DNA from 3 places in the Metabacillus herbersteinensis genome. Region 2 is predicted to be linked to each of the others. Evidence: riboswitches for the same ligand, from Rfam matches in the RefSeq annotation. Region 2 holds a riboswitch; each other region holds the start of a gene.

Region 1 (8,342 bases), on a different contig from region 2:
TTCATGAAACAGCATCTAAAATGGGCATTGAAGCGAAATTCCTTACCGCTTTACAGACTTCAAAAGTGGCAGCAAGAGGATATAAAACGATTAATGCTCTAAAAAAGCTCGATGTAAAGCCGCATGCACGCGATGACGATGGAAGCACTCTTGGGTTAATTAGAGGTTTAGAAGCTTTTGATTTAAGGAGCTGTAAAGTAGCATTACAATTACATGGGGATCCCGCCCCACACTTGATTGAATTTTTACAATCCCAAGGAGCGGATTATCACGAAATTCTTCCTTATCAACATATTCCACCCCAACCTGAAGTCATGGAACAGCTTGTTGCAGAAATTCTTCAAGGGGAGGTTGACGCAGTAAACTTCACGAGTCGCCCACAGCCACGCTTTCTGTTTGCATATGCAAGAGAAAAAGGCCTACTGGATGAAGTTCTACAAGCATTCTCAGAAAAAGTAATCGCTGTTTCAGTTGGGAAAGTCACAGCTCAGGCACTGAAAGAAGAAGGAGTGACTAGAATTGTTATCCCTGAAAATGAGCGAATGGGGAGTGCGATTATGGAGCTGGTCAAATATTATGAGATGGAAGAGAATATTTAAAAAACAACCCACCTGAAAATTTAATTTTAGGTGGGTTCAGCTTTGAATAATTTTATCTCTCACCTATCCTACGAACTACAACATTAGCTGCTTGAAGCTTGCTCCGAATTGCTGTAACAAATTGGACGGCATTCTCACCATCACCATGAACGCAAATCGTATCAGCTTTAATCAAAACTTTATCTCCTTGAATACAGGTAACTTTACCTTCTTGTAAAATTTCAATAACCTGCTGACATGCAAGGTCAGGATCAGTGATTAGAGCGTTGTGCTCGGTTCTAGGTGTTAAAGCTCCATTTTTTTGATATGTACGATCCGCAAAAACTTCCTGTGCAGTTTGAAGCCCAATTCTCTCTCCAGCTTTAATAAGCTCGCTCCCAGCTAGACCAAAAAGTATCCATTCAGGATTTACTTTGTAAACTGCTTCTGCAATCGCTTCTGCAATCTGGATATTACGTGATGCAATGTTGTATAGCGCACCGTGTGCTTTTATATGCTGCATTTTTCCGCCTTCAGATTCAACAAATGCGTTCAGTGCCCCAATCTGATAGACAACAATGTTATACACTTCCTGAGCAGTTAGATCAATCGTTCTTCTTCCAAAGCCAACGATATCCTGAAAACCAGGATGTGCGCCGATCCCTACGTTGTGCTCTAGAGCTAGTTTCACTGTTTTTCTCATAATGGAAGGATCACCTGCATGGAAGCCACAGGCAATATTAGCTGAAGTAATATGCTTCAATAATTCATCATCTTTACCAATTTGATAGGCACCGAAGCTTTCTCCCATATCACAGTTTAAATCAATAATCATGATGAAACCTCCTCTTCAAACTTAAATGAGATTGCGTGTTTCAGTTCAGTCAACTGTCTTTCTTTGTCGAGCAATTTTCGTTGGGCTGTTTCCAGATCAATTTTTACAAATGAAAGGGTATCACCAGGCTTTAACTGAGCGACGGCTGGTAAATCAATACACGCCACTTGCCCAATTTTAGGATAACCGCCAATTGTTTGCCGATCTGCTAATAGAATAATTGGATTCCCATCTGGTGGAACCTGAATCGTCCCTACTGGAATCGCTTCTGATACCATACTTTCGGAAGAATTAACGTATAGTTTATTACCACTTAATCGGTATCCCATTCTGTCAGCTTCTGTTGAAATGGTAAAAGGTTGAGAAAAAAGTGCTAGTTGATTGACCTGAGAAAAGAAATCAAATTGTTCTCCTTCTAAAACTCGAATTCTTTTAGGTGCGCGAGAGTGTGAAAAGGAGTTAAAAGAAATTGACCATTTCATTTTGATAAAGGGTAGTTTCAACGATTTCTTAGTGTAAATGCTCAACAATTTTGTTATACGTTCATTTGGAGGTTCAAAACTGATTTCATCTTCGACATCAAGTGCACGACCATGCAAACCACCTAGTTTAGCACGTAGATAGGTAGATTTACTTTCCATGATCGTCTCAATTTGAAATCCACCAGCAACAGCTAAATAGGCTCGACAACCAGTATGCGTGGAACCAAAGCGGAGTTTGCTCCCTTTCCTGACAAAAATAGTAGCCCACAACGGGATTCCTTCGCCGTCAATTGATGCAGGGAAATCAGCACCACAAATCGAAATGAACGCATCTTGTAAAAACATGACAACTGGACCGAGTAAAGTGACCTCAATAGCAGCCGCATTTTCATCGTTTCCTACCAAAAGATTCGCAATGCGGAAAGACACGGTATCCATTGCTCCGCTAACGACAACACCGTCTTTTTGAAAACCATGTCTTCCCTTGTCTTGAATGGTTGAAAGTAGACCTGGCTTAATAATTTTAATCATGCGGCTAAGCCTCCCAGGTCACATATTCTTGTAAAGAAATTGGCTTAAATCGAATTTGGTCTCCAGCCCTTAATAAGCTAGGATTCTCATTCCTTGGTTGGAAAAGTGTGACAGGTGTTCGACCAATGATTTGCCAGCCGCCTGGTGATTGAATCGGATAAACCCCCGTCTGCTTGCCGCCAATTGCTACTGATCCAACAGGTATTTGAAGGCGGGGCGAATCTTTTCTGGGCGTAGCAATCTTTTCATTCAATCCACCTATATAAGGAAAACCAGGTGCAAAACCGATCATATAGACCAAATAATCTCTTTCACTATGTAGATCAATTACTTTTTCGATAGTCAGACTGTTATGTTTTGCGACAATTTCTAAATCAGGTCCAAACTCACCGCCGTAACAAACAGGTAGTTCAACGAGTCTAGTTTCAGTGGCATTTGCGTCCTTTATATCAGCAAGTAATAAGTGTAGCTGTTCAGTGACGAATTTGTAGGGGATCTGCAAATGTGTGGCTGTTTTCAACAAGTCATAATAAACCGTAACGGTCGTAAAGCTTGGAACACATTCGATAATCCAATCTATGGAGGCCTGTTCCAGGTGAGTGTGTATTGTTCTGATTTTTTTATGTATTGATTCGTTTATCTCGTTTCCGATCCGAATGATAACAGCGTGGTCTCCTAATGGCTGAATAATGTAGTCCATTTTCCCACCTCTAATTAGTTGAATAGTATGACTAAATACATAAGTTAATTATATCATAGGGGTTCACAAGTAGATTTGAGAGTATTCTCACTTTCGCAAAATTTGAAATAGTCATTGACATTCATTTAAACTCTGATTATGATAGATATATTATTACAATAAAATAAAATTTAACTTATCAAGAGCGACCGAGGGACAGGCCCTGTGACGTCCGGCAACCACCTATATGGAAAGGTGCCACTTCCTGCAGAATGAATTCATTCTGAAAGATAAGTCGTTATATACACGCGATGCCTCTTTCTTAATGGAAAGAGGTTTTTGTTTTTACAAAAAGGGGGAACATCATGATTGAAGTCAGAAATCTTGTAAAAACGTATGTGACAAAAAAAGGCAAGGTCATAGGAGTGGATAATGTTTCACTCACCGTCAACAAGGGAGATATTTTTGGAATTGTTGGTTATAGTGGTGCAGGAAAAAGCTCGTTGATTCGCTGTCTAAATTTACTTGAAAAGCCTACTTCAGGACAAGTGATCATCGACGGAATCAATTTACTTTCTTTAAATGATAAAAAGTTACGAACCGCTCGTCTTAAGATCGGCATGATTTTTCAGCATTTTCATCTTGTTTCATCAAAAACTGTTTTCGAAAACGTAGCATTTGCTTTAAAGGCTGCTAATAAATCGAAACGAGACACGGAGTCAAGAGTGACTGAGCTTCTTGAGATGGTAGGTTTAACAGATAAACGCGATGTCTATCCATCACAATTAAGTGGAGGTCAAAAACAACGAGTTGGGATTGCTAGGGCACTTGCAAATCATCCATCTGTACTGTTATGTGATGAAGCAACATCGGCACTAGATCCGAGTACAACAAGATCGATTCTAAGTCTTTTAAAAAAGATTAATAGAGAACTAGGACTTACGATTGTTTTAATTACGCATGAGATGGAAGTAGTCAAAGAAATTTGTAATAAAATGGCGATTATGCAGGATGGTAGAGTCATTGAAGAAGGCTCAGTTTATGAAGTTTTTGCAAATCCTCAGGCACCATTAACAAAATCCTTTATACAAAGTGTGCTGCAATTTGATGTACCTTCTCAAATTCTAGAGAAACGAAAAGGAACAATCGTAAAAATTCAGTTCAAAGGTTCAATTGCAGAAGAATCGGTTATCTCGGATGTTTTTCAAAAATTTAAGGTAAAAGGAAATATCCTACATGGAAAGATCGAATACATCCAGGAGACGCCATTAGGTATTTTTATGATGGAGCTTAATGGTGATGAGTCTGAGGTAGAGAAAGCGATTGAGTATATAAGGGCGAGAACAAATTCATTGGAGGTGATTGTGTATGCTGCCTGAATCACTAATCAGTTTACTTCCAGAATTGAATAAAGCCTTTCTTGAAACGATTTACATGGTAGGAATTTCGTTAGTTGTTGCAATAATCGTGGGGTTACCGCTAGGTGTTTTGTTGTTTGTTACCGATCGCGGACTATTTTTAGAGAATGTAAGGTTAAAACAAGTGGTAGGGTTTGTGGTGAATATGGTTCGTTCAATTCCATTTATTATTTTACTAGTGGCTCTTTTACCTCTTACAAATTTATTAACAGGGACGACGATAGGGCCAACTGCTGCATCTGTTTCCCTATCAGTGGCTGCCATTCCGTTTTTTGCGAGAATCGTAGAAACATCGCTCCGAGAAATTGATAAGGGAGTGATCCAAGCGGCTGTTGCTGTAGGTGCTACACCGTGGATGATCATAAAAGAGGTGCTAGTTCCTGAAGCACGACACGGAATCCTACAAGGGATAACGATCACAACGATTAGCTTAGTCGCCTATTCTGCTATGGCTGGCATCGTTGGTGGAGGAGGAATTGGTGACTTAGCAATTCGCTTCGGTTATTACCGTTATGATAATACGGTCATGGTTACAACTGTTGTTATATTAATCTGTCTCGTTCAACTCATTCAATTTTCAGGAGACTATCTATCAAAAGTATTAGACAAACGATAATAAAATAGGAGGAATAAATAATGAAGAACTTTGTATTAACGCTCTTTTTAGTACTAACGATTGGTTTATTAGCAGCATGTGGTAATGGAGAGGAAGCTACAGCAGGGAAGGAAGAAAACAAAGAAGTTAAAATTGGTGCAACAGCAGGTCCATACAGTGACATGGTTAACAAAGCAATTAAACCAATTTTAGAGAAAAACGGATACACAGTAGAAGTTGTTGAATTCAGTGATTACATTCAGCCCAACCTTGCATTGTCAAAAGGTGATATAAATGCCAATCTATTTCAACACAAAGTGTATATGGAGACATTTGCAAAAGAACACAAACTTGAACTTTCAGAAGTAATTGTTGTCCCAACTGCACCAATGGGAATTTTCTCAAACAAATTCAGTTCACTGGATGAAATTGCCGATGGAAGCTCGATTGCAATCCCGAATGATCCAACAAATGCAGCGCGCGCATTTTTAATCCTCCAAGACGCAGGACTTATAAAGATTGATTCAGCTGCAGATCCGCTAACGATTTCAGAAAAGGATGTTCAGGATAATGTGAAAAGCCTTAAGTTTCAACCAATTGAAGCAGCACAATTACCTCGTGCCGTTGATAGTGTTGACTTATCTGCAGTCCCAGGAAACTTTGCACTTGCTGCCAAGATGGATTTATTGGATGCATTACAGCTTGAAAACATGCCTGAGCAATATCGTAACCGTGTGGTTGTAAACACGAAAGACCTAGAATCTCAGTTTGCTAAGGATCTAAAAGCAGCTGTCGAATCCGCTGAATTTGAAAAAACAATTGATGAAGAGTTCAAAGGATTTGGAAAGCCTGAGTGGATGGAATAACAGATTTAATTCACAACGTCATTTAAAGTGGCGTTGTTTTTTTTACAGGAAAAATAGTTAAAGGAGTGACAGGAATGCTAGATTTAGAAGTTCGAGGCGCACCGAGTGTTTATGCATGTGAAGTGGGAGTGCTAGATCAACTAGATAATCTTTTACTACAAAGAGGAATCTTCAAGGTTTTAGTTCTTCATGGAGAGAAGTCTTGGGAGGTAGCACGTACATTTTTTCAAAAGGACTCAAACTCCATTCATTATCTTTTTGAAAAGTACAAGGGAGAATGTTCACTTCAAGAAATCAGTAGAATATGTCAAGAAATCTCTTCTGAAAAGGTAGATGCAATCATAGGAGTTGGCGGTGGAAAGGTTCTAGATGTTGCGAAAGCAGTCGCTAACGAACTCGATCTTGAAGTGATTTTGATTCCAACCCTAGCTTCTACCTGTGCAGCCTGGACACCTTTAAGTGTCCTTTATGATGAAAACGGAGAATTCACACACTACACGATGTTTCCTAGAAATACGCTGATGGTGTTAGTGGAGCCAAGAATTATCCTACAATCACCACCTCGTTTATTAAAAGCAGGGATAGCAGATACGTTAGCAAAGTGGTATGAAGCTAAAGCGATCATTCGAAATCTGCCGGAAAAATCGCTCGTCATTGAGATTGCCTACCAAACAGCAAAGATCTGTAAAGATGAGCTGCTTCAACATGGTGAACAAGCCATTGTTGATATGGAAAAGGGACAGCTTTCTTATTCGTTTACAAAAGTGATTGAGACAAACATTGTAGCTGGAGGTATGGTTGGTGGATTTGGTGATAAGTACGGTCGAATTTCCGGAGCGCACTCTGTACATAATGGCCTAACGACAGTCCCTGACACACATCACCTACTACACGGAGAGAAGGTCGGTTATGGAATTCTCGTTCAACTAGCAATGCTAGAGGAATGGGATGAGATTGATCGGTTACTTCCATTTTATAAAACAATGGATTTTCCGATAAGCTTGAGCGATGTCGGAATAAAAAAGAATGATTGCAAAACATTAAGTCAAGTCTGTAAAGCCGTTACTCTTCCTCATGAATCGATTCACCTTCTTAAACGGGATATCTCAAAAGAGATGGTATATGGTGCGATGCTAGGGTTAGAGAAGCATATTAAGACTTTATCAGGAAATAGTTAGTTTAATAAATTATCTCAAAGAAAAAGCATGTCCTTATTTAGGATGAACGATAACCTGAATAAGGGCTTTTTTTGTGTCCGTTGTTCTGGTAATAGTTTACAGTAAGACTGCACTAGTCCCCTTGTGTACTTCATGATTTTTTCTAGCGATAGAAATTCCTCAATGACTCTAGGATTCCACGCCAAGCTTTCTGTCCTAATTGTGAACAATTTTTGAACTTACCATTTCTAATTGACACTATCGAATCTAGGTTTTATAGTTAAACACATGAATAGTTCAATTGTTTAACTAGTTAGGTAAAGGTGATGAAAAAATGCAGCAAAACAATATTGAAGAGCTAGTGAATAGGTATTTAAAATACTCCTATTCTGTTACGAAAAAAGCTGAAAACTTGATTCGCGAACAGATTGGTGAAGATATGACAAATGATCAGCACTATACGCTACGGTACATAAAGCAAACAGGAGTTTGTACTTCAACAGAGCTGGCTGAAGCATTTGAGGTGAAAAAGAGTGCGATAACCGCGATCATCAATCGCTTAGTTGAGAGAGAGCTAATCAAACGGACTCGTGATGAGAATGATCGTCGTGTTGTTTACTTAACGTTAACTGAAGCAGGGGAAGAGTTATTTCTAAAAACTGAACAAAAGATTCATAAGTTAGTAGAGTCATTTATTTCTCAGTTTGAGACTACCGAGATTGAAGCATTTCTTAACACCTTTGAGAAACTGAATAATATTTTAATCGATCATAAAGATTGTAAAATGGAGGAATAAGCTGTTGGATAAAATTATTAAAGGAAAATGGTTGGTAATCATCGCTTGGGTAGTTGCTGCAGTTGGTTTGTTTTTGCTAGCTCCTAATATGGCAGATCTTGTCCGGGAAAAAGGGCAAATTAGTGTTCCAGCTGGCTACTCATCAACATTAGCAGAAGAAATAATGACAGACGTTCAAAAAGATGAGGGTCAAGGAGACTCATCACAGGTCGCACTCGTTTTTCATAATGACAAAAAATTAACAAATGAAGAAATCAATGAAGCCAAAAAAGCGATTCAACAATTGGAAGAGAAAAAAGAGGAGCTAGGTATCACTGAAATTCTCACCCATTTCACTGAAGAAACTTTAGAAGAACAACTCGTTTCAGATGATGGAAAAACGATTTTAGCTTCTGTTTCCGTTAG
Region 2 (8,342 bases):
GGAACAGCGGAGCTACTCTTTAATAATTGTAGGGTTCCAAGCTACAATATTATTGGAAAATCGGGGGAAGGTTTTCTACTTGGTATTAAGCGAATAAATCAAAACCGAGCTTTATGGGGCATCACATATATAGGTGTAGCTGAAAATATGTTTCAATTAACTCTGGATTATGCAAAACAAAGAAAGCAATTCGGACGATCTATTGGTGATTTCCAGGCCATTCAACACATGTTAGCCGATATGGCTACGGATATATACGCAGCAAAATGTATGGTGTATGATTGTATCGAAAAGATGGGAAATGGTCAAGAATCTAGGTCCGAGGCATCCATGGTGAAGCTTTACGCTTCTGAAGCAGCAAACCGTGTGGCAGACAAGGCGGTCCAAATCCATGGAGGACAGGGACTAATGAAAGGGCACCCGATCGAAAGAATGTATAGAAAAACAAGAATGTTCAGAATTTTAACAGGGACATCTGAAATACAACGAAACACGATTGCTAGAGAACTTTTAAAATAGAAAGCTCACTGGATAGGAGGGAAACGATGAGTAATGAATTATTAAGTAACTACAAAGGTTTAGGCCAACTAACTGAGGTAGAAAGTAAGGCATTATTCAAGGAAGCAGGTTTACCCGTTCCAACAAGTAAGTTTTGTTCCAGTGTAGAACAGGCAGTTCATTCTTCCATGCAAATGAATTTACCTGTTGTGGTGAAAATGGTATCAAAAGAGATCATACATAAAAGCGATATGGGAGGTGTGATCCTTAATAATCAATCCCCAGAAGACGTCCGGAAGGCATGTGAGCGAATTTTAGATTCCGTTGATCATAGCTTAATAGATGGTTTCTTAATTGAAGAAATGGTTGATTCGGGTCTAGAATTTATCATTGGTTTCTTTAAAGATGAGAATTTTGGGGATATGATAATGTTCGGCCTAGGGGGAATCTTTACCGAAATATTAAAGGATTTCTCATTAAGATCTCTCCCCATCAGCGAATACGATGCCATGGACATGATTAATAGCTTGAAAAATAACAAACTATTAAATGGATTTCGCCAATACCCGAAAGTGGATCAACAAGTGTTAGTACAAATATTACTGAAGCTAGGTGGAGAGCAAGGTGTGTTTACACAGAACTCTAGTAAACTTGAGGAAGTTGATATAAATCCTATTATCTATAATAAAGATGGTGTGTTTATTGTAGATGCGAGTATTGTTTTAAATAACGACTCAAGAAACTAATGAACAAAACTGTAAGCGTATTCAAAAATCTTAATAAACCGCACCAGCATCCGTCTATTAAACTATTGGAAGATAAAATCATTTTGTGAAAAATCTACGATTAAATTTTCATATAAAAGGGGAGGATTTACTCGATGAAAAAAAGTAAATTACTAATTATGATTTCCTTGCTTACAGCATTCATGTTTGGATGCAGTGCGAACACATCTAATGAGGCATCAGATAATAATACGGGAGAACAAGCAGAATTCACACCTGAGGGACCAATACGCTATATCGTTGGTTTTGCTCCAGGAGGGGGAACCGATTTAGCAGCACGTACTGTAGCGAGAACCTTGAACGAGAGCGGTATTGTGGAAGAATCATTTGCTGTTGAAAATTTAACAGGTGGGGGTGGAGTAAGAGCCCTGATGGAACTGAGCAACAAAGGGGATGGAAATACATTATTACAATCCGTTGATATTTATTCTCCTATGTATATGGAAGGATCTAAACTAAAACTAGACCAGTTTATTCCCGTAGCACAGGTGGCGAATAACTCACTATTATTAGTTGTGTCTAAAAATTCTGAATATAAATCAGTCGACGAACTATTTAATGCAATTAAAGAAGATCCAGGAAAAGTTTCAATAGGATTACCGGCAGCAACGGATACAGTTGAGGTTGTAAAATGGAACGAAATCGCTAAATCGTATGGAATAGCTAGCGAGTTGAAGTATATCCCACATAACGGAATTAGTGAGGTCATACCAGAATTGTTGTCAGGACGTATCGACGCAGCACTTCTTGTTCCTCCTGTGGCTAAAGGGTATTTAGATAGTAAAGAGCTAAATGCGTTAGCGGCGATGTCTGATGAAAGATTAGAAGTTTTACCAGATATCCCTACTCTTAAAGAACAAGGAATCGACGTTACATTTTATCGACCACAAGGAGTATTTTTGAAAGCGGGAGTAGGGGAAGAGGTAGTTGCTTACTGGGAAAATGCGCTTAAAGAAATGACTGAGAGCGAAGAATGGAAGACGTTTATTAATAACCAAATGTACATTAACGAGTTTAAAGGTAGTGAAGAGTACACAGAGTGGATGGAAACAGAAGGTAAAAATTACTCTGAGTTCTTAAAAGGTAAAAAGTAAAACCCGGTTCACTCTACATGTTAAGGAGAAAACGATATACACCTCTTCCTAATTTTGAAGAGGTGTGATCTTTTCTCTCTCATTTTTAACATATTAAAAGTTTCAATATAAAAAACAACTAAATTCTTACTTAATGAAAAGCAACAGATAGGAGGAGGCAGTTCAATGATCTTGCGTTTGCTATTTCCAATATTTTTAATGCTCACCGTCTTTCTTTTACTGATTCAAACACTAAATTTAACGAAATTTGAAGCAAATGGAACGATAGGATCAGGATTTTTACCTATGGCACTAGCATTCCTTTTAATCATTTTATTAGCGATGGAGTCATTTTCTGTTTTTTCGAATGAAAGTAAGAAAGAGACGAAAGAGACGAAGGGTACTGCCAATAATCTTTCCCAGCAATTATTATTTATGGGACTCATTATCCTGACTTTAATAATGGTTAATGTTTTAGGTATGCTAATCAGTTTGGGGCTATTTATTTTTGTTGTCCTATTTAAAATGGAAAAGCGCTCCCTCATTAATTCCGCATTCTTTTCTCTTATTTCGATTTTCATCCTTTATATAACTTTTGTTAAATTACTTAGTATATCTTTTCCGATGGGACTATTAGATTAGAGGGGGGTGTGGAGATGGAATTGTCATTATTAATGGATGGCTTGGTTTCAATCGTAACAAGTCCATCTACATTATTATGGTGTATGTTAGGTGTTACAATTGGAACATTAGTAGGGGCGCTCCCAGGCATAGGATCATTAACAGCGATGGCAATTTTAATGCCCATAACGTTTGGTGTAGCGCCGTTGGATGCACTTGTCTTACTGATTAGCATTTACATGGGTGGGATGTATGGAGGCAGGATTAGCTCGATTTTAATCAACGTCCCAGGAGATGCTGGTGCATTAGTTACTACATTCGATGGATATCCAATGGCACAGCAAGGGAAAGCTGGACATGCCCTAACCTTGAGTGCGATTGCTTCTTTTATTGGGGGTTTGGTTGGTTTTTTAGGTTTAGTATTTTTAATAGGGGTTGTTTCAAAATTCGCTCTTTCCTTTGGGCCAGCTGAGTACTTTGCATTAATTCTTTTTTCCTTAATTGCCTCGAGTGGGGTGACCGGAGGCAAGCCAAGTAAAGCATTTATATCAGTAACACTAGGACTACTTATCGCAATGATTGGACTCGATCCTCTTGCAGGTGATCAACGCATGACCTTTGGGAGCATTCACTTATGGGATGGCATTAGTTTTGTTGTAGTGGCTATAGGTATATTTGGTTTATCGGAGGTACTAGCCCGTTTAGAATCCAACAAAAGCAAGGAAAGCATGTTTACCAAATTTAAATTTTCATCACTATTTCCTAAGGTAAGTGAAATTTCCAAAACATTTTTTAGCATGACACGTGGCGGCATAATAGGATTTTTAGTAGGGGCTTTACCAGGAGCCGGAGCTTCCGTAGCGACATTCCTTTCCTATAGTTTAGAAAAAAAGATATCTAAACAGCCAGAAACATTCGGAAAAGGAAATCCCCATGGATTAAGTGGACCGGAAGCAGCTGATAATGCATCCGTAGGAGGGGCTTTAATTCCAACCTTTAGTTTAGGTATTCCAGGTACGGCAAGTGCAGCTATTCTTTTAGGAGGAATGATGATGGTTGGTTTACAGCCTGGACCAGCCTTGTTACAAGAATCAGCTGATATTGTTTGGGGCGCAATCGCCGCATTACTAGTAGCAAACATATTACTATTGGTATTAAACACTCTGTTTATTCCTTTTTTTGCGATACTTATAAAAAATGCAGAACCATACCTAACAGCCGTTATAGCAAGTCTTTGTTTTATAGGGGTTTATACCTATAGAAATAGCTTATTTGATGTGATACTGTTAATTGTTTTTAGTCTTGTCGGGTATTTTATGAGAAAAAATGGTTATCCGTTAGCTCCATTAATACTTGGAATGATATTAAGTCCACTGCTAGAGCAAAATTTTAGAAGAGCCTTGCTATTATCAGAAAATAATTTATTGATATTTGTTAGTAGTCCAATATCCATTACTTTTGTGTTATTGTCACTCTCCATACTAATACTTCCAAGAATTCGAAAATATAAAAATAGGGAAAAAAATAATCATACACTGATTAATTACTAATATTGGAATAATTGTGACGCGTTTTTTACTTACCAATGGTCATATCGGAAAGATGAATGATGTAATGGCTTCCAAATCATCATCAGTAAATAACAAAATGTTTATGGTCTACCTATCCTCACATGGTAGCCACTGAAGTTGAATTCTAATCGAAAATAATTAAAAAATATGTTAGTAATTAAAAATTATCAAGAGTGGTAGAGAGAACTGGCACAACAACACCACAGCAATCTGCTATATGTAAGGTGCTAACACCAGCAAAGCAACAGCTTTGGATGATAAGTCGGTGATGAACCCCTTTTGTATTCCAATGCAAAAGGGTTTTTTTACAATTGGATATACGTCTGGGTTGAACAAAAAGTTATAAGGAAGGGTGGATAAACGATGTTTAAAACAATTATAGAACCACGAGTTTCTGAAACGGATGGGGTAGGGCACATTAATAATACAACCATACCTGTTTGGCTAGAGGGTGGTAGAAATAAACTATTTTCATTATTTAACCCCGATCTTGATTTTAAAAATTGGAAAATGATCATTTTAAAAACAACAGTCGAGTATAAACAGCAAATATACTTCGGCAAAGATGTTGAGATAAAATGCTGGGTCAAGCGATTCGGCGATTCCAGCTTGGAACTATATGAAGAAATTTGGCAGCAAGGAACCCGATGTGCAATAGGAAACACGATCTATGTAAACTACAACGTTCAAGAAAGAAAGAGCGAGTCTATACCCGAAGAAATTAGAAAAGAATTGGAAAAACATTTATATGGGAGGGAATCTAATGAAATAAAGTGATATACAGTTTAGAGAATCATTTTGCCAGAATTAGATTAAAATCGACCTAATTCATCGATTATAATCAATCATAATATCTCAATCAATGTACAGATGCCTTTCTACATAGTGGAGACGCAAATGAGGAAAAAAAGTATTCCTTGCAATAACCTAATTGACCATTATTCTGTTGTCTCATTCAACACCTAACTTAATTGTTCCTATTGAACTAACTAGTGTAATTTAAAAACGGTAGAAGCGGCGAAAGGATTATTGTAAAGGTGATTTATCAGCATCCTAAAAGGGATTTCCGTTTCAATACACCTAAACCTAAATGGTTATTTAAACCAGATAAGGCTTAGGGTAGTTTGAATAATTAAATCGTAAATAGGTCCTTCGTTTGGAATGCGTTTTCTACATATTTAATAAATTTTTTGGACGAAGCAGAAAGAGGTCTTTTCTTAGAATGAACCAACCCAAATGCCATCTGTACTGGATCATAATTAACAATATGCAGCTTTTTTACTTTATTATTAGCCTGAAGCTCGTTATTTTTAGTAGACCAATCTGGTGAAAAAGTGATTGCTAAATTATTTATTATTGCTTTTCTTATCACATCAGTATTGTTTGATGAAAAAAGGATATTCAACGGACCGAATTGATTTAAGAAATCATTGACAAACCACTTGATATAGTCCCCGTTATACATAACAATTGTTTGATTAATTAGAGTTTGTGGTTTAACACTGTCATGTATCGCAAGCGGGGAGTTTTTGTTCACATAAACTTTCATTTCACCTTTGATCAAAGGTTTAAACTCTAAATCATCAGTTATATTCTTGAGTCCAACATGATAGGCAATCATGCCAATGTCAACTGTGCTCTGATTTATCGCCTCGATAATTTCTTGTGTTTCTTGTTCTTTTATTTCAATGTTCACGTTTGGAAAATCTGCTTTAAAAGCAGCCATCGGATTGAGGAAAAATGTCATAAACGTTGGAATCGAAGCTAATTTTAATTCTCCTTTTACTGCCATTATTTCGGTTTGCATTTCATCTTTTAATTCTTGAATTACTTTTATAATTTCATATGCCTTTTGGATGACCTTTTGTCCTTCTACTGTTGGAATTGTTCCTGTGCGTGAACGATGAAATAACGTTACTCCAAGTTCTTTTTCAAGTAGCGATAGGGATTGACTAATAGCCGATTGTGTAACATGAAGGTTTTCTGATGCTTTTGAAATCGTCCCTGCTTTTGCAACCTCGATAACATATTCTAATTGTTCTATTTGCATAGGATCCTGCTTTCTATAAGTTTTTCTTAAGTATCCATTAAAAGGTTTAATTTTATTAATGGTAATCTAAATTGTATAATAAATTCAGGTTATTCTCAAATTTTTATTTTTTTGTGAGGTGAAAAATGACGAAAGATTAGTGTTTCTACAAGTAGAATCTTACAAAAATATTAGGTACCGAATATTTATAATTGAAAGCGCTACCGCCAGGTTTTTAGAAAAGGAATCCAGCAGGTTTGGAAGAGAGATTGGTGCTATTACTTTATATGAATATTCTAATGTTAGCTCGCGGAACTAATTTTTAGAATGTAAATGTAAATGTAAATGGAAGGTAGGATGATTAATGTGCGTTGGCTTATATTAGGCTCAATCTTCATACTTGCTGTTATCAGTTTTGCAGATAAGACGATTATTGGATTAGCTGCAGGTCCAATAATGAACGATTTGAATCTTAATTATGAACAATGGGGGATAGTCGGCAGCAGCTTTTTTTGGTTGTTTTCAATTGCTGGAATTATTGGAGCTGCGTTGTCAGATCGGTTTGGAACAGGGAAAATGCTCTTGATTATGGCGGTAATCTGGACGATTGCCCAATCAATGACTTTTTTTGTGGCCAGTTTGCCCTTGCTAATATTGACTCGCGTAATGTTGGGTGCTGGGGAAGGTCCATTTTTTGCTACTGCCGTTAGTCATCTCAGTAAATGGTTTCCACCTGAATCGAGAGGATTTGCCTTCTCTATTTTAAATTTAGGTAATACAATCGGAAAAGCAGTTTCAGTGCCCGTCCTGGTCTTCCTTATTGCTAAATTTGGCTGGCGAGAAGCGTTTGTTATTCTTGGTGTTTTTAGCCTTATATTTGTCTTTTTCTGGTTGTGGGTAGGAAGGATGAAACCGCCTTTGTCAATCAATGAACCAGAAACGGCAAAATCAAAAATAGACTGGAGAGCAACCTTCAGGATTCTCCGCTCACCAACGTTTGTTTTTACGACCTTAATAGCATTTATGGGTTATGCCGTGATTACGTTCAGCCTCGTCATTAACCCAACCTATTTAATAGAAGTCAAACAAGTTTCAGCACAAACGATGGGATATATGAAAGCGATTTCAGGTGGAGCAGGGGCGTTGCTTTGTATTATTATTTCAATCTATTCTGACCGAATTTACAAGAAAACCCAGAACATATGGAAGGCTCGCGTTTTGTTAACGTCCATCTGTATCTTTCTCGCTGGAGTCTTGTATTTCTTGTTCACAATGACCACTTCAGTTCCATTAATGACCTCTGCTTTAATTTTGGAGAATGCCTTTATTTTACTGTTATTTACACTTTGTCCACAAGTCGTAAACAGTCTCCTTCCCGAAAGGAAAGGACTTATGTCAGGTATTATGATGGGGATTGCGACAACATCCGGGATTATTGGGCCGATCATTTTTGGAAAGGTCATTCAGGCAGCTGGTACTAACAGTGCAGCGGGATTTAACATCACCATCCAAGCGCTTTCAGTTCTTCTTATCTTAAGTGCCGCCATTTATGCTATTTTTGCAAGGCCTCCTCAACAAGGAAATACGAATAACGTTCAGTCTCCAAGGAAAATATCAGAAACGGTTAATTAATGCTTTAAATTTAGAATTAGAGAATAGGAGAGGGTTATTATTTTGCCACAAAACACAGTAAAAGATGAAAAAGAGAAGGCATTGGCTTATTTAAAAGAACATACGAAGAGGTTTAAAAAAGGGGTTGAAAAAG
Region 3 (8,342 bases), on a different contig from region 2:
AACTACCATTGTATAGACCCCTACTTGATCAAATGTATACTCAGTAGAATACTCTCCATCACCCGATTCTGCCGCATTTAGGTACTGATGGTTTTTTTCATCCTTTTTCCAAACTTCGAACCTGACTTTTGCATCTGCAAATGCTTCGTTTTCTTTTTCAATTATAGTAGAAAGAGTTGATGTACTAGCAGTTGTAAAAGTCTCGGTGTTTCCTGTCATAATGGTTAGCTTTTGAACGTGATGATGTTCATTCTCTGTAGCTTCGTCGTGCTGATGATTTTGTTGGGCACTTTCAGATCCTTCTCCATGGTGATGTTCTTCATTGTCCTTTTCACTCTGATGCTTTTCTTCTCCATTTACAGCAACTTCACCAACTTGAATTTCTTTTGAAGGCATAGTGTGGTAATTTTCCACGTCTGTATGGGCAATAACTTGATACAATCCATCCTCTTTAAATTGATGGTGAATTGCATACGTACCTTTATCTTCGAGATCGGCGTCAATTTCAGTTGACTCATCACCATTTTTAATCTCGAACATGACATTAGCGTCGTCAGCCAACTCTTCCCCATAATAAACTTTTGCTTGAATATGTACCTCTTCCTCTTTGTTTACGTGCTCTTTAGAAATAATTTCTGCTCTTGGTGCTTTTACCTCTTGCTCTGCAGAAGTAGAATTTTCATTATTTTGACCACATGCAACAAGGGCACTAAGAAATGTGAGTAGTATAAATCTACCTATAAATTTATCCATAACCTGAAGGCCTCCAATTATAAATACTAAAGCTATGATTCATTTTATCATTGAATGATTTCCTGAACTCATTAGGTTTCGTCAAAAAGATGAACGTTTTAAGGTACTTTCTACTCCATTATGTACGTGTTAATCAGGGTTTACTCATTGTAGTTTTTGATTTTTCATGAAAATAAGAGAGAAATTCCCCATAATCAAAATCCAATATATGACAGAATATAAGGCAATATCTGCAATGTCTTTTAAAATTGAACCCTTGATGGACATGACTTTAAAAGTCAAAATATAATGATATTCTTACATTTTGATAGAAAAAAGAAGATCCCTAAATCCTAACTACGTCCCTAAATAAAAACCTACCCTTACAATCTATGCTATAATAATAGGAGATCATGGAATAAATTGTATATCATGGAAAACACCTTACATTTTTTAGAGTCTTGGCCTTTTTGGCTTTTTGCTATCTATTATATTGTATAGGTGTTTTTTTATTATTTAAGTGATTTATAGTTTGCTACCTAGTGTATGGTTAAATATGAATTTTGAGGGGAAAGTGTTATGAAAAAAACAGCGCTTATTTATTGTGAAAGTAATTTCGGAACAATGGACGGAAAAACCGCAAATGGATTGATTAGAAGTTCAGGAAAATATCAAATTGTTGGAGTCATTGATAGTACGAAAGCTGGAATGGATACTGGAGAAGTTCTCGAGGGAGAAAAAAATGGAATCCCTATATTTTCGAGCTTTGATCATGCTATAGACAGTTTGACCACGGTACCAAACCAATTCATATATGGAATAGCCCCATCTGAGGCCTTTCTAAAAAAAGATGAGAGAAATATAGTGTTAAAAGCAATAAAACAAGGAATGAATATTGTTAACCCTCTTCATGAGTTTTTTACGGACGATGAAGAATTTGTAAAGTATTCGGCACAGTGTGGGGTCGAAATACATGATGTTAGAAAGCCTCCTCTAAAAAAGGATATGCACCTTTTTTCAGGGAGAATTTTAAACATTCCAACTCCAATCGTAGCGGTGCTTGGCACAGATAGTGCCGTCGGTAAAAGAACCACATCCGTCATACTTGAAGCTGCATTACTAGAAATGGGCTTGAATGTTGCCTTTGTGGCTACAGGACAAACAGGATTGATACAAGGTGCGAAATATGGTGTTGCTATTGACGCGATTCCTTCGCAATTTATGACAGGTGAAATTGAAAATGAAATCATGAAAGCTTATGAAAATGAGAACCCTGACATTATTATTGTAGAAGGACAAGGAGCGTTAAGTCATCCAGCCTATATCAGTTCTTGTGGGATTATCAGGGGATCAAGACCTGGAGCAATTATCGTCCAACATCCACCGAAGCGAGTAAATTTAGGCGATTTTAGCTTTATGAAAATGCCAACAATCCAAAGTGAGATCGAACTCATCGAAAACTTTTCAAATTCAAAGGTTATCGCTGTTACTATTAACCATGAAAACATGTCAAAAAAGGAAATAGCAGAAGTTGTTACAGAATATGAGAACCAGCTCGAGCTTCCAACAACTGATGTTCTTGAACACGGATGTGACAAGCTTATAACGAGTATATTTGAGGCTTTTCCTTTACTGAAGAACAAAAAGAAGGAAGCACTTGTCAATTGACCCAATCTGTTGAACCTAGAATTGAAATCAACCTTGCAAAAATTGCACATAATGCAGATGTACTTCTTAAATTGTATGGTACAAAAGGTATTGGGATCATAGGGGTCACCAAGGGTGTTTGTGGAGTACCAGAGATTGCTAAGGTTCTTGTAAATAAGGGCATTCATATTCTCGGAGACTCGAAGATAAAAAATCTCAAGAAAATGCGCGAAGCAAGAATTAAAGCAGAATTTGTTTTATTAAGAATACCAGCTTTGAGTGAAGTTGAGTCTGTCGTTAAACATGCTGACATTAGCCTAAATACTGAGCTAGCTGTTATAAAAAGTCTTTCAGCTACCGCTAAAAAGATTAACACTGTGCATAAAATCATCCTGATGATCGAAATGGGTGATTTACGAGAAGGAATTATGCCCGAAAATCTCGAGGAATTCATCCAGGAGGTTTTAAAACTTTCCGGAATTAAATTGGTTGGCATTGGAGCAAATTTTGCTTGTTTTGGAGGAGTTAAACCCAACGAAGAAAATATGGAGAAATTATCTTCACTTGCTAATGAAATTGAAGAAAGGTTTTCTTTGTCCCTTTCCTATGTTTCCGGGGGAAATTCAGCCAATTATAGTTGGTTTATGAATACCGAGAACACCGGAAAAGTTAACAATTTAAGAGTAGGCGAGTCAATACTTTTAGGACGGGAAACTCTATGTCGAATGGCAATACCAGGATTATTTACAGATGCATTCACTTTTATTTCTGAGGTTATTGAATCAAAAATAAAGCCATCTGTGCCCTATGGAGAAATTGCTCAGAATACGCTTGGAATTACTCCTCAATTTCAAGAGCGTGGAAAAATAAGAAGAGCGATCCTAGGAGTTGGGTTTCAGGATGTACTTGTGTCGGGACTTACGCCTAGGTTAGATATGGACATTCTTGGTTCAAGCAGTGACCATACTGTTCTTGATGCTAAGAAAATCGACTTGCAAGTAGGAGACGAAGTAGCATTCTCTCTTAATTATGGAGCTATTCTTTCGGTTATGACCTCTCCCAATGTATTTAAGAAATATATTAATGTCATATAATTCAGGCATTGTTCAGTAGTAGAAGCAGGAGTAGATAGCTCATGCACTATTCGAGACCCTTCTCCTACTTTTTGACTGAGCAAAATCGTCGAATAAAATCATTTTGTGTCGAAACGTCGATAAAATGAAAATTTCGTAGATAAAACACTTCCACAGCGATAAAACTACAAACCTAGACAGTAAATTTCCCACATAACGAAGAATAGCTATAGTAAAAACTCAATTGGAGAGACAAAGTGTTAATTACAGAATGGAAACTCCCCGTTACGATCCTCAAACACGAGCAATACTGCACGCTGTCTTCCACCATATGATCAAAAGTGCCAATCATAATGACAAGAAAACCCGTTAGCAACTTTGCTAACGGGTTTTCTTAAAGTATTAGCGACTTAGCGCTTCGTTACTTAGTGCTTCTGCTTTGTCAGTTCTTTCCCATGGTAGGTCAAGATCGTTACGTCCGAAGTGGCCGTATGCTGCTGTTTGCTTGTAGATCGGTCGACGTAGATCTAACATTTTAATGATTCCTGCTGGACGTAAGTCAAAATTGTTACGAACAACATCTTCTAAAATATCTTCAGATACTTTTCCAGTACCGAATGTATCGATTGCAATGGATACAGGCTGTGCTACACCGATTGCATAAGCTAGTTGAACTTCACATTTATCTGCTAGGCCTGAAGCAACAAGATTTTTTGCTACATAGCGTGCTGCATAAGCTGCAGAACGATCTACTTTTGTTGCATCTTTACCAGAAAAAGCGCCACCACCGTGACGTGCATATCCACCGTATGTATCTACGATGATTTTACGGCCAGTTAAACCAGCATCACCTTGAGGTCCACCAATTACAAAACGGCCAGTTGGGTTAATAAAATATTTCGTTTCCTCATCTATTAGTTCTTTTGGAACCACCGGGTTGATAACGAATTCTTTTAGATTACGTTTAATTTGCTCAAGTGACACTTCTGGGTGATGTTGAGTTGAAATAACAATCGTATCAATACGAACTGGTTTGTCATTTTCATCATACTCAACCGTTACTTGAGTTTTTCCATCAGGACGAAGGTATGGAAGAATTTCATCTTTACGTACCTCTGCTAGACGACGAGACAATTTGTGAGCTAATGAAATAGGTAATGGCATAAGCTCTTTTGTTTCATTACAAGCAAAGCCGAACATTAAGCCCTGATCTCCTGCTCCGATTGCATCAATTTCTTCATCTGTCATTTGACCTTCGCGTGCTTCTAATGCTTGGTCAACACCCATCGCGATATCTGCTGACTGCTCGTCAATTGATGTTAGTACAGCACATGTTTCAGAATCTAGGCCATATTTAGCACGAGTATAGCCAATTTCTTTAATCGTTCCACGAACAATTTTCGGGATATCCACATATGTGCTTGTTGTAATTTCACCTGCTACTAAAACTAAACCAGTTGTTACAGATGTTTCACAAGCTACACGTGCGTTTGGATCCTTTTCTAAAATTGCATCTAAAATAGAATCTGATATTTGGTCACAGATTTTATCTGGATGGCCTTCCGTTACCGACTCAGAAGTGAAAAGACGTTTTCTTTTTCTAGACATAGTAAAAATTCCTCCTCTATTTTGTAAACAGAGATCATCTGATCGTTCAGTTCGATCTCCACTTGTTGATACGGAACTCAATCCCATTACTATCTTTACCCTTTTATTTAAGAATTTCGTTGGCATGTTTTATAAACTATAGTTTATGTACTTTTCCACTGAACTCAGGGCTTAAACCCTTAGAGTTCTGCGCAAATGCTTTTCTTACAAGCCTATGAAATTAAGTGCAACGCTTATCTTTTTTCCAAAAGAAAAACCTTTCCCGCTGTTCCGAGGAAAGGTTGTAAAATTCATCATAGCCTTTCACTCTTATCGATCAAGGGCCTTAGCCTTGCTTCAGGTTAGCACCTTTGCGTGGAAAATGTCGTTAGTGAACACGTTATAAGATAAGTGTGTGTATTTAGATAGCTTTTTAGCCTAAAATAAGCTTTAATCATTCTATCACATGATTTTAGGCAAAAAAGCACGCACACATATGTATAAGTTTCAGAAAAACGTCGCTTTCCTTTGTTAGCAGGTTGCTGGGTTTCATTGGGCCTGTCCCTCCACCAGCTCGGGATAAGAGAATCCGTTCAAGGACATATCATAGCGTACTAACCTACTACTGTCAACAAAAAGTGACGAATTTCTTGTTTTCATTCGACTAAAAATCCAGTAAAATTAAAGTTCGAATTATGACTTCCTATTAATATGGAAAGGATGTTTTTTAATAATTTCTATAGTCTAAACAATTCATTTTTATAAACGAAGTGTAAAATGGTTGAAATAGTATAGACTAATCAGTTTAATGTGTTATACTAATTGGTAAGGATAACTAATTTATACTACTTAAAAGTGCTTATAGTATTAAATACGATGTAAAGGAAGGTTTTGAGATGAATTCAGTTGACATTTCAAATGAGCTAACTCATTTAATTCAAGGGGAAAATACGAAAAACAACTTATCTGTTTCACAGTTAGTCGAGAAAGTGCTGCAACGCGCAGAAGGCGTATTAACTTCAACTGGTGCAGTTCGAGCAACAACTGGGACGTATACTGGTCGCTCTCCTAAGGATAAATTTATTGTAAAAGAACGCTCTGTCCAGGATAAGATTGATTGGGGTAAAGTGAATCAACCAATTTCCGAAGAGGCTTTTGAGAGACTCTATCTGAAAGTTGTATCCTACTTAAAAAAACGTAATGAATTATTCATCTTTGATGGGTTTGCTGGAGCAGATAAAAAATACCGCTTACCGATCCAAGTTATCAATGAATTTGCATGGCATAATTTATTTGCTCAGCAATTGTTCATTCGCCCTGCTGAGGAAGAATTAGGAACACACGAAAATCCATTTACAATTATTTCAGCACCTCATTTCAAAGCAGATCCAGCGGTTGATGGAACGAATTCTGAAACTTTTATCATTATCTCTTTTGAGAAAAGAACAATTTTAATTGGTGGTACTGAATACGCAGGTGAAATGAAAAAGTCTATTTTCTCAGTGATGAACTATTTACTACCTGAAAATGATATTTTATCCATGCATTGTTCTGCAAACGTTGGTTTTGAAGGTGATGTTGCTTTGTTTTTCGGATTGTCAGGGACTGGTAAGACAACGCTTTCAGCTGATCCAAAACGTAAATTGATTGGTGATGATGAGCATGGCTGGTCAAATTCAGGCGTATTTAATATTGAAGGCGGTTGTTATGCAAAATGTATTAACCTTTCTGAAGAGAAGGAGCCACAGATTTTTGATGCAATTCGCTTTGGTGCAGTTCTAGAAAATGTTGTGATTGACGACGACACGCGAGTTGCGGACTATGATGACTCGTTCTTCACAGAAAATACACGTGCTGCTTATTCATTAGAAGCGATTGATAATATTGTGATGCCTAGTATTGCCGGTCACCCAACAACAATCGTCTTTTTAACGGCTGATGCCTTTGGTGTATTACCTCCTATTAGTAAATTAACAAAAGAACAAGCAATGTACCACTTCTTAAGTGGGTTTACGAGTAAGTTGGCAGGTACTGAGCGTGGGATCACATCACCACAAGCTACCTTCTCAACGTGCTTTGGTTCACCATTTTTACCACTTCATGCAACTCGTTATGCTGAAATGCTTGGTCAAAAAATTGATGAGCATGACGTTCAAGTTTTCTTAGTAAACACAGGCTGGACTGGCGGCGAGTACGGTGTGGGCGAACGCATGAAGTTATCTTACACAAGAGCAATGGTGCAAGCTGCTGTTGAAGGTGACCTTGATTCAGTTGAAACAAACCGTGATGAATACTTTGGAGTTTCAATTCCATTGCATGTTCCAGGTGTACCAGACGAAGTGCTACAACCGATCAGAACTTGGTCTTCTGAAGACGCATACCGACATAAAGCAAGTGAGTTAGCAGGCAAGTTTAAAGAAAACTTTAAAAAGTTTTCACATGTTCGTGAAGAAATTGAACGGTTAGGTGGACCTGTACATTCTGAATAATAGACTGTTCTTGTAAACTTTGTTGTTCATAACACATACATTCAAATAATTTAGCTAATTCTAGAAAGCCACTATTCCTTATTCCAGGTGGTGGCTCTAGGATTAGCTTTTTTAAGTTATTGTGAAAAAGTAAATTTTTATTTAAATCCTTCTCCTTTTGTGTTATTTTCATACTACTAAAAAAGACATATGTATTTTTCAGGAGGACAATCAAAAGACTATTAAAGTTAGGTTTGCTACCACGTATCATACTCGCCATTCTCTTAGGGATTCTAATAGGCAGTTTTTCCCCACAATGGCTTATTAAGATATTTGCAACGTTCAATGGTCTCTTCGGAAATTCCTTTTCTTCTTTTAGAAATTCCACCAATTATGGATGTAATAAGCGCTCTTTTATTTGCCTTTGTTTTAGGCATCGGAATTGCATCGATTCAAAATGACACTCTTAAAAAGGCGACTGAGGACTTTCGGGATATTATTGAGAAACTAATCACAAAGAACATTATCCCTCTCTTACCCCTTCATATTTTCGGGGTTTTTGCGAATATGACGTTTGCTGGACAAGTTCAAGCTGTTTTATCTGTATTTATGAAAGTCTTTATCTTAATTCTTGTCTTGCACATTTCAATCCTACTTATTCAATACTGTGTGAGTTCATTTGTCTGGAAGTACAAGTACGATTGTGGCTTGTGCAATGGGTGTGATGTTGCTAAGCGGCCAAACCCCCTCATTTCAAAGGCTATTGCCATTTATATTAATGCTTGGAATTACAATGATTGCAGCACCTGGAGTTCCTGGTGGAGCAGTAATGGCT

What was found. Region 2 has a riboswitch for S-adenosylmethionine ahead of ACFFIX_RS18355 (acyl-CoA thioesterase). Riboswitches for the same ligand answer to the same signal wherever they lie in the genome.
Region 1: another riboswitch for S-adenosylmethionine. It lies ahead of ACFFIX_RS15000 (methionine ABC transporter ATP-binding protein); the one in region 2 lies ahead of ACFFIX_RS18355 (acyl-CoA thioesterase).
Region 3: another riboswitch for S-adenosylmethionine. It lies ahead of metK (methionine adenosyltransferase); the one in region 2 lies ahead of ACFFIX_RS18355 (acyl-CoA thioesterase).

The regions. Positions count from the first base shown of each region.
Region 1 covers NZ_JBHLVO010000012.1:81,364-89,705, reverse strand. Annotated here, with positions in the region: gene ACFFIX_RS15020 (uroporphyrinogen-III synthase) at 1-599, shown strand, start outside; gene ACFFIX_RS15015 (LamB/YcsF family protein) at 652-1,416, opposite strand; gene ACFFIX_RS15010 (5-oxoprolinase subunit C family protein) at 1,410-2,426, opposite strand; gene pxpB (5-oxoprolinase subunit PxpB) at 2,431-3,126, opposite strand; SAM riboswitch class I at 3,299-3,402, shown strand; gene ACFFIX_RS15000 (methionine ABC transporter ATP-binding protein) at 3,471-4,484, shown strand; gene ACFFIX_RS14995 (methionine ABC transporter permease) at 4,474-5,139, shown strand; gene ACFFIX_RS14990 (MetQ/NlpA family ABC transporter substrate-binding protein) at 5,160-5,984, shown strand; gene ACFFIX_RS14985 (iron-containing alcohol dehydrogenase family protein) at 6,059-7,162, shown strand; gene ACFFIX_RS14980 (MarR family winged helix-turn-helix transcriptional regulator) at 7,476-7,937, shown strand; gene ACFFIX_RS14975 (MMPL family transporter) at 7,942-8,342, shown strand, end outside.
Region 2 covers NZ_JBHLVO010000019.1:54,692-63,033, reverse strand. Annotated here, with positions in the region: gene ACFFIX_RS18380 (acyl-CoA dehydrogenase family protein) at 1-519, shown strand, start outside; gene ACFFIX_RS18375 (acetate--CoA ligase family protein) at 546-1,244, shown strand; gene ACFFIX_RS18370 (tripartite tricarboxylate transporter substrate binding protein) at 1,379-2,377, shown strand; gene ACFFIX_RS18365 (tripartite tricarboxylate transporter TctB family protein) at 2,543-2,998, shown strand; gene ACFFIX_RS18360 (tripartite tricarboxylate transporter permease) at 3,013-4,527, shown strand; SAM riboswitch class I at 4,710-4,812, shown strand; gene ACFFIX_RS18355 (acyl-CoA thioesterase) at 4,912-5,325, shown strand; gene ACFFIX_RS18350 (LysR family transcriptional regulator) at 5,681-6,598, opposite strand; gene ACFFIX_RS18345 (MFS transporter) at 6,944-8,209, shown strand; gene ACFFIX_RS18340 (alkyl sulfatase dimerization domain-containing protein) at 8,252-8,342, shown strand, end outside.
Region 3 covers NZ_JBHLVO010000031.1:44,380-52,721, reverse strand. Annotated here, with positions in the region: gene ACFFIX_RS23170 (FixH family protein) at 1-753, opposite strand, end outside; gene ACFFIX_RS23165 (N-acetyltransferase DgcN family protein) at 1,312-2,400, shown strand; gene ACFFIX_RS23160 (alanine/ornithine racemase family PLP-dependent enzyme) at 2,397-3,473, shown strand; gene metK (methionine adenosyltransferase) at 3,855-5,060, opposite strand; SAM riboswitch class I at 5,367-5,625, opposite strand; gene pckA (phosphoenolpyruvate carboxykinase (ATP)) at 5,936-7,528, shown strand; partial or broken gene ACFFIX_RS23145 (cation:dicarboxylate symporter family transporter) at 7,738-8,342, shown strand, end outside.